DNA from 2 places in the Fructilactobacillus ixorae genome. Region 1 is predicted to be linked to the other one. Evidence: predicted binding sites of a transcription regulator. Region 1 holds the regulator's gene; the other holds the start of a gene.
The links. The regulator LexA, encoded in region 1, represses DNA repair genes until DNA is damaged. The targets are predictions, from matches to a motif close to CNAACANNTGTTNG.
Positions count from the first base shown of each region.

Region 2: uvrB (excinuclease ABC subunit UvrB) is a predicted target of LexA. The motif match lies at 3,576-3,589, and genes of this name have one in related genera.

Region 1 covers NZ_CP097478.1:832,512-837,911, forward strand. Annotated here, with positions in the region: gene M8332_RS04055 (lysophospholipid acyltransferase family protein) at 1-423, shown strand, start outside; gene M8332_RS04060 (YneF family protein) at 440-658, opposite strand; gene M8332_RS04065 (DUF896 domain-containing protein) at 685-975, opposite strand; gene lexA (transcriptional repressor LexA) at 1,081-1,716, shown strand; gene M8332_RS04075 (phosphatidylglycerophosphatase A family protein) at 2,073-2,573, opposite strand; gene M8332_RS04080 (hypothetical protein) at 2,563-3,201, opposite strand; gene M8332_RS04085 (CPBP family intramembrane glutamic endopeptidase) at 3,219-3,914, opposite strand; gene M8332_RS04090 (hypothetical protein) at 3,904-4,116, opposite strand; gene M8332_RS04095 (deoxynucleoside kinase) at 4,234-4,869, shown strand; gene M8332_RS04100 (ArgE/DapE family deacylase) at 4,913-5,400, opposite strand, start outside.
Region 2 covers NZ_CP097478.1:389,122-394,521, reverse strand. Annotated here, with positions in the region: gene uvrA (excinuclease ABC subunit UvrA) at 1-1,447, opposite strand, end outside; gene uvrB (excinuclease ABC subunit UvrB) at 1,469-3,475, opposite strand; gene trxB (thioredoxin-disulfide reductase) at 3,633-4,562, opposite strand; gene M8332_RS01870 (NAD(P)H-dependent glycerol-3-phosphate dehydrogenase) at 4,651-5,400, opposite strand, start outside.

The DNA of each region.
Region 1 (5,400 bases):
GTGGCTTGGGGACTGCGCAAGTGTAACGTTGAACCAGTCGATCGTACCAATCCCGGGATTTCCGTTATTAAAAACCCGGTCAAGGTCCTAAAAAAAACTGACCTGTCGGTGTTAATTTTCCCCTCCGGGACTAGACACTCGACCAAGTTAAAGGGAGGAGCCGCCCTCATTGCAAAGATGGCCCAGGTGCCCATGCTTCCCGTTGTGTACCAAGGACCGTTGACCCTGAAAGCAGTTTTTTTACGCCAGCGAGCCCACATTAACTTTGGTGAACCAATTTACGTTCCTAAATCAAATAAACTAACCGATGCCGATCAGGTAGCGGTGGAAGCACAAATGGCCGCAGCCTTTGCCACGCTTGATCGGGAGCTTAATCCCAATTACGTTTACCACGACCACACGAAAAAAACCACTAAGTCATAGTGGTTTTTTTATTAGCTTATTTAGCATTGCGTTTCATTGCAATCATCATTTGGTTCAGTTTCTTCTTGGAAGGTTTCTGTCCCATTTGCAACATCATAGCCTTTAGCTGTTCCTCGTTAATTGGCGGGTTATCCTTCAGATACTTTTCCATGTACTTCCGAGCTAAGAAGAACCCTGCTACTGCTCCAGCGACGAGGGCTAAAATAATTAATAAAATCCAAATCCAGGCTGCCATTGTCAACGCTCTCCTTTCTGTCCTAATTAGTCATCCCGTAAATTCTTTTTCCGTTGCACTTCTTTAACCGGTTCGGGAGTTACTTCATTACCATCCTTATCATACAACTGCGTCATTTCTAACTGCGTTTTAAAGTTGGCTTTGAACCGTTTTAAGTACTCTTTACGTAACTTTTCTTGTTCTGCTTTTTCCTCATCAGTTAAACCTTCGGCCTGCGCCTTATGGGCTAACTCATTAATGCGGGGAATTAGCTGTTTTAACTTTTCGTCATCTGCCACGTTTCCCACTCCTTTTTCTGATTTCTTCCATAATAGCATGAAACTGCTGATAATTAAATAGCAAGCGGGCGAACTAACGTTTGCAAACTTCCCGTTTTATGGTACGCTAACAGCATTGATAGTAAACGAATCTGAGGTGTTCACATGTCTTCTCAAGTCAATACAAAGCAGCAAGAAATTCTCCAATTCATCTACGAAAATGTCCTCGATCACGGATATCCCCCCACCGTCCGAGAAATTGGCAAGCACGTAGGTCTCTCTTCGACGTCCACGGTGCACGGGCATCTTGCTCGGTTAGAAAAGAAGGGGTACATTGCTAAAAACCCGACGAAACCACGGGCACTAGAAATTACCGAGGATGGCATTCGGTCGCTTGGTGTGCAACCCAATACGACGGAAAATGAAATGCCCCTCTTAGGAACGGTGGCCGCTGGAGAACCGATTTTAGCCGTGCAAGAGGCCACTGACTACTTCCCGATTCCTAACGAATTACGCTATCAACGGGCGGATCTGTTCATGTTAACCATTAGTGGCGAAAGTATGATTAACATCGGCATTTTAGATGGAGATCAGGTGATTGTCAAACGGCAACCAACCGCGGAAAACGGAGAAATTGTGATTGCCATGAATGATGATGGCGAGGCCACTTGCAAGCGTTTCTACAAGGAAAGTGATCACTTTCGGCTCCAGCCCGAAAATGACGACATGGCCCCGATCATCCTCACGAACTGTGTGGTGCTGGGTAAGGTCGTCGGCCTGTACCGGAGTGAAATTGAATAGAAGCGTTGCCACTAAAAAAGAACCAATCTAATATACTACCCCATAAAAGTTAGACAAGAAGCTAATTTTTATGGGGTATTTTTTATGGTTAAACACCGCCCGAAAGCAAAAGTTGCAGCAGTTGAATTTTATTTGAATCATCTGAGGTCCGTTAGGCTTGAAAGTTAGGCAGACCTAGCGAACTTATTCAAAGCATTTAAATTAAACGTGATAAACGACTAGCACCCTCATGAGAAGAATTTCAGGTAACAAAAAAGGATTTCCTCCGATTGAAGATCGAAATAAATCCTTAAAAAATGAATCCCGAGCAAGTCTAATTTTTATAGGGCCGTACAAAATGGATTGGGTCTTTTTAATTACGAATTTTCGTGGGCAATTTTAGCGGATGCCGCTCCAGCGACGGCGCCCACAATGTCATCAATGAACGTCGTCACACGGGACTGTTCCTGGTCTAATTCCTTCACAATCCCCTGCTTATTGGTATCTAAGCCACAGTAGTTCGTAATTCCAATCGTCCCGTAGATGTTTGCAATTCCTAATGCCAGCGTTTCATCGACCCCAAACACGCCTAAATCATGTTCCACAATGCTCTGGAGCGGTTCTGATAGTTGGTGAGCGGTTGCCAAGCGGTCAATTTCCATTCCCACCAACGCATTATTCAACACTTCCCGCTTGTGGAGGACGTCAATCACAATTTTATCCACGTACTCCATGCTGGGAATGCTAATAAATTGTTTTTGTAAATTATAGGTCACCTTAGAAATATCGCGAACGGTGACCCCATTTTGATTTAGAAACTCAATCACCTTGTCATAGGCCTGGGTATCTGGATATTTGTAATCTCGTTTATCGACCATCGTCACTCTCCTCATCAGTTGGCATCAACGTTACATCATACTTGTTAGGGTAATTTTGATCCGTCACAATCACACTAATCGGTTTTTGATCCTGAAGATGTTGTTCAATCACTTCACCCACATACGCGGCCCCGTTAAAGTCCTCTTTGAAGTCATCAAAGGTTGAAAAGTAATTAATTTCCACCACCGTGTCACAGTCACTTCCAGAGGTCGTTAATTGTTCAACGTGGAGCATCCGATTGGTTTTTAACCGGTCTAAGAGCGGTAACGCAAATTCTTGGTAGAACTTTTCCACCCGGGTTAATTCCGTTTCCACGTCATTTGCTTCAGCACTGATGGCCGCTAGTTGCTGGGCTTCACTCGGATTCAAGGTTTGGACGTTTGCTAACAGGAACGTTTGGTCATGCTCATCCAAAGCCGTGGCAATTTCTGCCGTAAACTGATCGTCATCCCCTTGATTTAAGGCATTCGCCAGTTGCTCCGTCGTTGCGACATCGTAATCATTGTAAAGCTGTTTCAAATTCCCCATTTGCTTTAAATAAGCTGTTTGTTCTTCTTTTAGTTCGGCTTGGACCTTGGTTAACCGACTCTTCAAATTTTGGTAATAGTTAAATTCTGTAATGTCCACGTTTACCATCCTTTCCTTTAGTGCATATTCCCCACAATGGAAATCACCATCATCACGGTTGCGACCAAATTATTAATCAAGTGGAGGGTAATGGCGACTTGAATCCGATTAGTTTTCACGTACACCCGGGCAAGGATCATCCCCATCACGGCGTAGGTCAAAAAGCTTAACCAGTTCGAATTCGCGTGCCCAGCTGAAAACACGATTCCACTTGTAATCATTGCTAACCACATGGGTGCCCAGCTCATTACCCCGCGAATTAAGTAACCCCGAAAGACGAGTTCCTCTAAAATCGGGGTCAGCAAGACCATCCCGGTGCTCAATAAGATCAACACCACTGGGTTACTTGCCAATAACCGATAAATAATCTGGTTGTTTTCACTGGTACTGGACAAATGAAGTACCTGCCCCATAATTCCAATTCCAATCTCAGCTGCAAAAATTGCCAACTGGGCAGCCCCAATTAATTTCCAATCCGCTTTTGTTAGCCACCCGCGTGGATTGTGCCAGACCTGGGAAAAGGACCGCCAAGCTAACCAAATTGAGCCCAGATACAAGCAGAAGTAAACGGCCGCCACTACAATCGTCCCTGGCCAATTGACATGCTGGGCTTGCAATAAAATCACTGGAATCGGAACAATCAATACTAACCCAATTAAACCAATGAACAGCATCAGTCGGAGCAAAAATTGCCAAACTTCCCTAATCTTCATGTCCTTGTTTATCATCCTTTTCTGAATAGCGCCGCACCTTACGCAGCCGCAGGAGCACTACGACCACCATTAATAGCCCCTGTAATCCCACTAAAAGCCCCAGTAACCAAAGTCCAAGGCGGAGTTTTCCGGATTCAAAATAACCAGCTCCAAGGAGCAGACCACATAGTGCCACTGTTATTTCGCATAAACGCTTCATCATTCACCATCACTAATTTTGATTATTAATAGGATACCATAATTTAGCAACCGGCTTCGTTATTTTCTCGAATTTCGTGAGCGTGCTATACTAAGATTATTACAGAAGAAGGAGTTATTTATGGTGATAATTACGGCTGGAATGATTGGCGTGGGAAAGACCACGTTAACGGGCAAAATTGCAAAGCACTTGGGGACCAATCCCTTTTACGAACCAGTGGGCGATAATCCCGTGTTACCTTTATACTACAAGAACCCAAAGCAATATGGGTTTTTGCTCCAAATTTATTTTCTTAACAAACGATTTGCCATGATTAAGCGGGCGTTAGCTGACGATAACAACGTGTTGGACCGTTCGATTTATGAGGACGCCTTGTTTACCAAGGAAAACAACGCTGCTGGTAACATTTCTGACGTTGAACTATCCGTCTACCTCACCCTCCTCGATAACATGATGGCAGAACTAAACGACATGCCCAAAACGCGCCCAGATTTGCTGGTCTACGCCGATGCAGACTTCCCCACGATTCTCAAACGCATTAAAAAACGGGGCCGGGATTACGAACAATTCGATGACAATCCCGAATTGGAAGATTACTACCATAAAATGTGGCAAGCATACCAGCAATGGTACGCAGACTATGACGTTAGTCCCAAAATGAAAATTGACTTACAAACTTACGACCTGCAAGATCCACACAATACCGCCGTTATCTTGAACCAAATTGACGCTAAAATCAAAACCTTATCGCAATAATCGCAAGGGCACAACGACTATAACTCGTTGTGCCCTTGTTCTTTTATTTAGTAATTGCAAAAAATTGCTCCGCGAGGTGCTTGTAGATCTCAATGGTCGTTAAAAAGCTACTAATGGTGGTATGTTCATTAATTTGATGGGACGTTCCAGCTTTATCGGGGCCCAGTACAATCACCGGTAAATCGGGCTGATGTTGCACAAACACACTCGCATCGGTCGCTCCGTTATCAATTCCGGCTTGAACGTTTCGGTCTGGATAAGCAGCCTGGGCAATTTCAACGGCCGTTTGAACTAACCAAGCCTGCTTAACAGTTTCCACGGGATAGAAATCATGAATTACCTGTAATTCCAACTGATAGTCAGTGGTGCGATTGATGGTGTCAATCGCCTGCTGGATTAGGTTGCGCACGGACTGGTTATCAAAGGCCAAGGTGGGCCGCACGTTTCCAAGTAATGTGGCTGCGTCTGGAATCGTGTTGATCTGTTCGCCTCCCTGAATCACCGTTACGCTGTGTTGGACCTTTCCGAGCT
Region 2 (5,400 bases), 440 kb from region 1:
GGGAAAGCGTCAAATAACTCAAGCCCACGTTTAACAAGAATTCCAACCGGTCGCTAATTTCCTTAATCACCGGCTTCGCAATCGTGGTGGCTTGTTCTCCGAGGGTCACTTGCTGGAAGAAGTTAAATTCATCCGTCAGGTTTTGCTCACAAACTTCCGCAATGCTAAGTCCATCAACTTTTACTGCCAGCGCCTTCGGATTTAACCGTAGGCCGTGACAGGCCTGACAAGTCAGTTCCCGCATGTACTTGCGCATTTGATCGCGGGTAAAGTCACTACTAGTTTCGCGGTATCGGCGGGCAATGTTGGTCATGACCCCTTCAAACGGAACGTCGGCATCCCGAACACCCCCAAAATCATTTTCATAATGAAAGTGGAACTGTTTGCCGTTGGAACCATGCAATAACAACTCGCGTTGGGCAGCGGGTAACTTGGCAAACGGGGTATCCAGATCAATCTTAAAGGCGGCCGCCGCTTGTTCTAACAGCGTCGGGTAGTATTTCGAACTAATCGGATTCCACGGTTCAATCACCCCTTCGCGCAGGGTTTTCGTTGGTTCTGGAATCACCAGCTCCTCATCAACTTCGAGTTTGACCCCGAGACCATCACACTCTGGGCAAGCCCCTAACGGCGAATTAAAGGAAAAGAGTCGCGGTTCTAACTGCCCGACCGTAAAGCCACAGAGCGGACACGAATAGTGCTCGGAAAATAGCATTGGCTCCCGTTGGCCCAAAAAGTCGAGGGTTGCATACCCATCACTTAACCGCAGGGCCGTTTCTAATGAATCAGATAACCGGGCGTTGATCCCCGATTTTACCACAATCCGGTCAATCACAATGCTAATATCGTGACGCTGATTTTTGCTTAATTCCAATTCGTCATTCACATCGTGTAGTTCCCCGTCCACAATGATCCGGACAAACCCTTCCTTTTTAATGCGTTGCAACACCTTTTTGTGCTGGCCCCGTTTTGACCGTACAATCGGGGATAAAATCTGAAGCTTGGTGCGTTCCGGCAACTCCATAATGCGATCAATCATCTGATCGACCGACTGACTTTGAATCACCGTCCCATCGTTCGGACAAACCGGCGTGCCAACTCGTGCCCACAGAAGTCGTAAATAATCATTAATTTCGGTAACGGTTCCCACCGTCGAGCGGGGGTTTTTCGAAGTCGTCTTTTGGTCAATCGAAATTGCCGGACTCAAGCCGGTAATGGAATCCACGTCTGGTTTGTTCATCTGGCCTAAAAATTGACGTGCGTAGGAAGACAAACTTTCCACGTAGCGCCGTTGGCCTTCCGCATACAACGTATCAAAGGCTAACGAACTCTTCCCCGAACCAGAAAGTCCCGTCATCACGACGAGTTTTTCCTTAGGAATATCAACGTTAACGTCCTTGAGATTATGTTCCCGTGCGCCCCGAATTTTGATCACATCATTAGCCATGGCAGGCACCTCACTTCTTTTTTAATCCAGTTCTTTTTTCAGTTTTTTAATGGTATCTCGCAGGTTAGCGGCTTGTTCAAAGTCCAACTGGCGCGCCGCGGTTTCCATCTCATCACTTAGATTGTGCAAGACCGCCCGTTGTTCCTTGGTGGTCATTTGCTCAAAGTCGGATTCCACAAACGGCTTTTCCTTATTATAGTGATCAGCTTCCGTTTGCTTATAAGCAGAAATCACCGTTTCAATTGGCTTAATGATGGTGTGGGGCGTCTGGTGGTGCTCCTGATTGTACGCAATCTGCTTCGTCCGGCGCCGTTTGGTCTCATCCATCGCCGCCTGCATCGAGTCGGTGATGTGATCGGCGTACATAATTACGTGTCCGTCTTCGTTCCGGGCAGCCCGACCAATCGTTTGAATTAAAGACCGTTCGTTCCGCAAGAAGCCCTCTTTATCGGCATCCAGGATTGCAACCAGCGAAACCTCTGGAACGTCAATTCCCTCTCGTAACAGGTTAATCCCAATTAAAACGTCAAACTTTCCTAACCGTAAGTCCCGTAAAATTCGGGTCCGTTCGAGGGTTTTAATGTCACTATGCAGGTATTTAACCTTGACCCCCAAATCCTTCAAATAATCGGTCAGGTCTTCCGCCATTTTCTTGGTCAAGGTCGTCACAAAGGTTCGTTGGTTCTTTTTCACCCGGGCGTTAATCTCCCCAAGTAAATCATCCATTTGGTCCTTCGTCGGTCGCACTTCCACCGTCGGATCCAGCAAGCCGGTTGGTCGAATGATCTGTTCCACGACCTGGGTACTGTGTTCTAATTCATAGTCACCTGGAGTGGCTGACATGTAGATCACCTGGTGAATGTGCCGTTCAAACTCATCAAAGTTCAACGGTCGGTTGTCATAGGCACTCGGGAGCCGGAACCCGTAATCAATGAGTTGCTTTTTGCGGGCCCGGTCCCCCTTAAGCATCCCCCGGATTTGTGGCACCGTTTGGTGGGATTCATCAATAAACATCAAGAAATCCTTGGGAAAGAAATCCAAGAGCGTATACGGAGGCTCCCCGGGTTTCCGGCGATCCATGTAACGCGAGTAATTTTCAATCCCGGACGTATAGCCCATTTCGCGCATCATTTCTAAGTCATAGGTAGTCCGTTGTTTCAGCCGTTGGGCTTCCAGTAACTTCCCGCTTTGTTCAAGTTTCTTAACCTGGGTTTCCATGTCGTCTTTGATCTCTGGAAGGGCCACTTGCATAATTTCATCATTCGTTAAAAAGTGGGTCGCCGGGAACAGCGTCACGGTTTCTGGCTCCCCAATCACTGCTCCCGTCAGGGTATTAACTTCGGTAATCTTATCAATTTCGTCACCAAAGAATTCGATTCGGTAGGCATTCTGGGTTCCGGAGGCCGGGAAAACCTCTACCGTATCCCCATGCACCCGAAACCGGCCCCGGTCAAAATCAATGTCGTTGCGTTGAAACTGGATGTTAACCAACTTGCGCAACAAAACATCGCGCTCCATTTCGTCGCCAACCCGCAAGGAAACGGTGTGATTTTGGTATTCTTCTGGATTCCCTAGTCCAAAAATGGAAGAGACGGACGCCACCACAATCACGTCATTTCGTGACAACAGCGCACTCGTGGCCGCGTGGCGTAACTGATCAATCTCGTCATTAATGGAAGCATCCTTTTCAATGTACGTGTCACTCGACGGCACGTATGCTTCCGGTTGATAAAAATCATAGTAACTAACAAAGTATTCAACCGCGTTATGCGGGAAAAATTTTTTCAACTCGTTATAGAGCTGCCCCGCTAACGTTTTGTTGTGCGCCAACACGAGCGTGGGCTTGTTTTGATCCCGAATGATGTTCGCCATGGTGAACGTTTTCCCGGTTCCCGTGGCCCCTAATAGGGTTTGTTCCTTATCACCAGCCGCCACGCCGGCATCAATTTTTTTAATGGCCGTCGGTTGGTCTCCAGTTGGTTGGTAACTGGAGACCAAGTCAAATTGTTTCTGTGTTTTTGTAACCATGTTTGTCCTCTTTTACCTGGTTTTAATTCAGATGGAAAGCGTCCCCAGCGAGCGCAAATAGCAGGTGACAGCACGCTTCAGTCTGTTCCATCTTAGCACACGAACATACTTTCGCCAAATAAAAAAAGAAGCACCGCACAGTCCTTCTTTTCTTCGATTATTTACTTTTAACGGATTCCACGTAGTCAAAGACCGCTTGCCCAGCGACCCCGCCATCACCAACGGCGGTGGTAATCTGGCGCAGGTGCTTTTTCCGAACGTCTCCGACCGCGAAGATTCCAGGGACGGAAGTTTTCATCTGATCGTCGGTCACAATCCAACCCTGCTCATCCGTAATTCCAAGGTGGCTAAAGGCCCCGGTAATCGGTAAAATCCCGACATAGATAAAGATCCCAGCCGTTTGGAATTCACTGGTTGCCCCAGTTTGGTTATTCTTGAGAGCCACGCCGGAAACCTTTTGGTCGTTCCCCAGAATCTCAGTCACATTCGTATTCCAAATAAAGTCAATGTTATCGCGCGCAAAGGCCCGTTCTTGGAGGATTTTTTGGGCCCGGAGCGTGTCCCGGCGGTGAATTACCGTCACTTTTTGGGCTAGGTTAGCCAAGTACGTCGCTTCTTCAATGGCAGAATCACCACCACCGACAACAACAACGGCTTCGTTCTTAAAGAAGGCCCCGTCACAGACGGCACAGTAAGAAACCCCCCGACCGCCGTACTGCTCTTCACCGGGAACTCCTAGCTTCCGGTATTCGGAACCAGAGCCAATGATGACCGCCGGAGCTTCAAACTCATCATCGGCGGTTTTAACCAGTTTCCGGTCTCCATCCACCTGTACGTCTTGAACTTCACCATAGGCATACTCCACCCCAAATTGAGTGCTACTTTCGTACATTTTTTCCGACAGATCCGGACCTAGGATTGATTTAAACCCGGGGTAGTTTTCAATTTCGGCCGTATTATTCATCTGGCCACCGTAGACGCCTCGGTCAAGCATCAGAACTGATAGTTCCGCCCGAGAAGCGTAGAGGGCCGCTGTCATCCCGGCTGGACCGGCCCCAATTACAATTACATCATATTTTTTGGTCATTTTTCCCACCTCGTTTATGGTTCATCATTTGCTAAGCTTAGCATAACATACTTACTTAAAGTTAGTAATAATTTTGCTCATGGACCAATTAGCCGTTTTCAGCCTGTCCTTCGCGTGTCATGAGGTGGTGAATGGCGGTTTCCACCGTTTCTTCTTGGGCTAACACCGCATGAATTGCTTCGGTAATCGGCATCGAAATTCCAGTGGTTTGTGCTAACTCATAGGCCGACTGACTGGTGGCAATCCCTTCTATCACCATGCCCATGTTCGCAACCACGTCCGCGAGCGGCACTCCTTGGCCCAGTTGGTAGCCGGCCCGATAGTTCCGCGAATTCGTACTGGTGGCCGTAACAATCACGTCCCCCATCCCAGATAATCCCGCAAAGGTCAGGGGATTGGCTCCAAAACTAACTCCCAATCGGGAGATTTCAGCCACGCCCCGGGTCATTAACGCTGCCCGGGCGTTGTCACCATAACCAAGGCCAGCTAAGGCTCCAGAAGCGAGCGCAATGATGTTCTTCAAAGCACCCCCGAACTCAACCCCAATCACATCGGAATTAGTATAGACCCGGAAGTAGTCATTCATAAAAAGGTGTTGAAACCGTTGCGCCGCATCAAAATCATCGCTAGCAACCGTGACCAACGTCGGATCGTGCTTGACCACCCCTTCGGCATGGCTTGGACCCGAAATAACCGAGATGCTAGTGCGGTGCTCGGGACTAATCGTCTCCGCCAAAATTTGGGAGACCCGCAGATGCGTTGTGGTTTCTAGCCCCTTGCTCCCGTGAATCAGAGCTGGCTGCTGACCTAGCTTGGCTAAAAGCCGGTCAACTTCCGT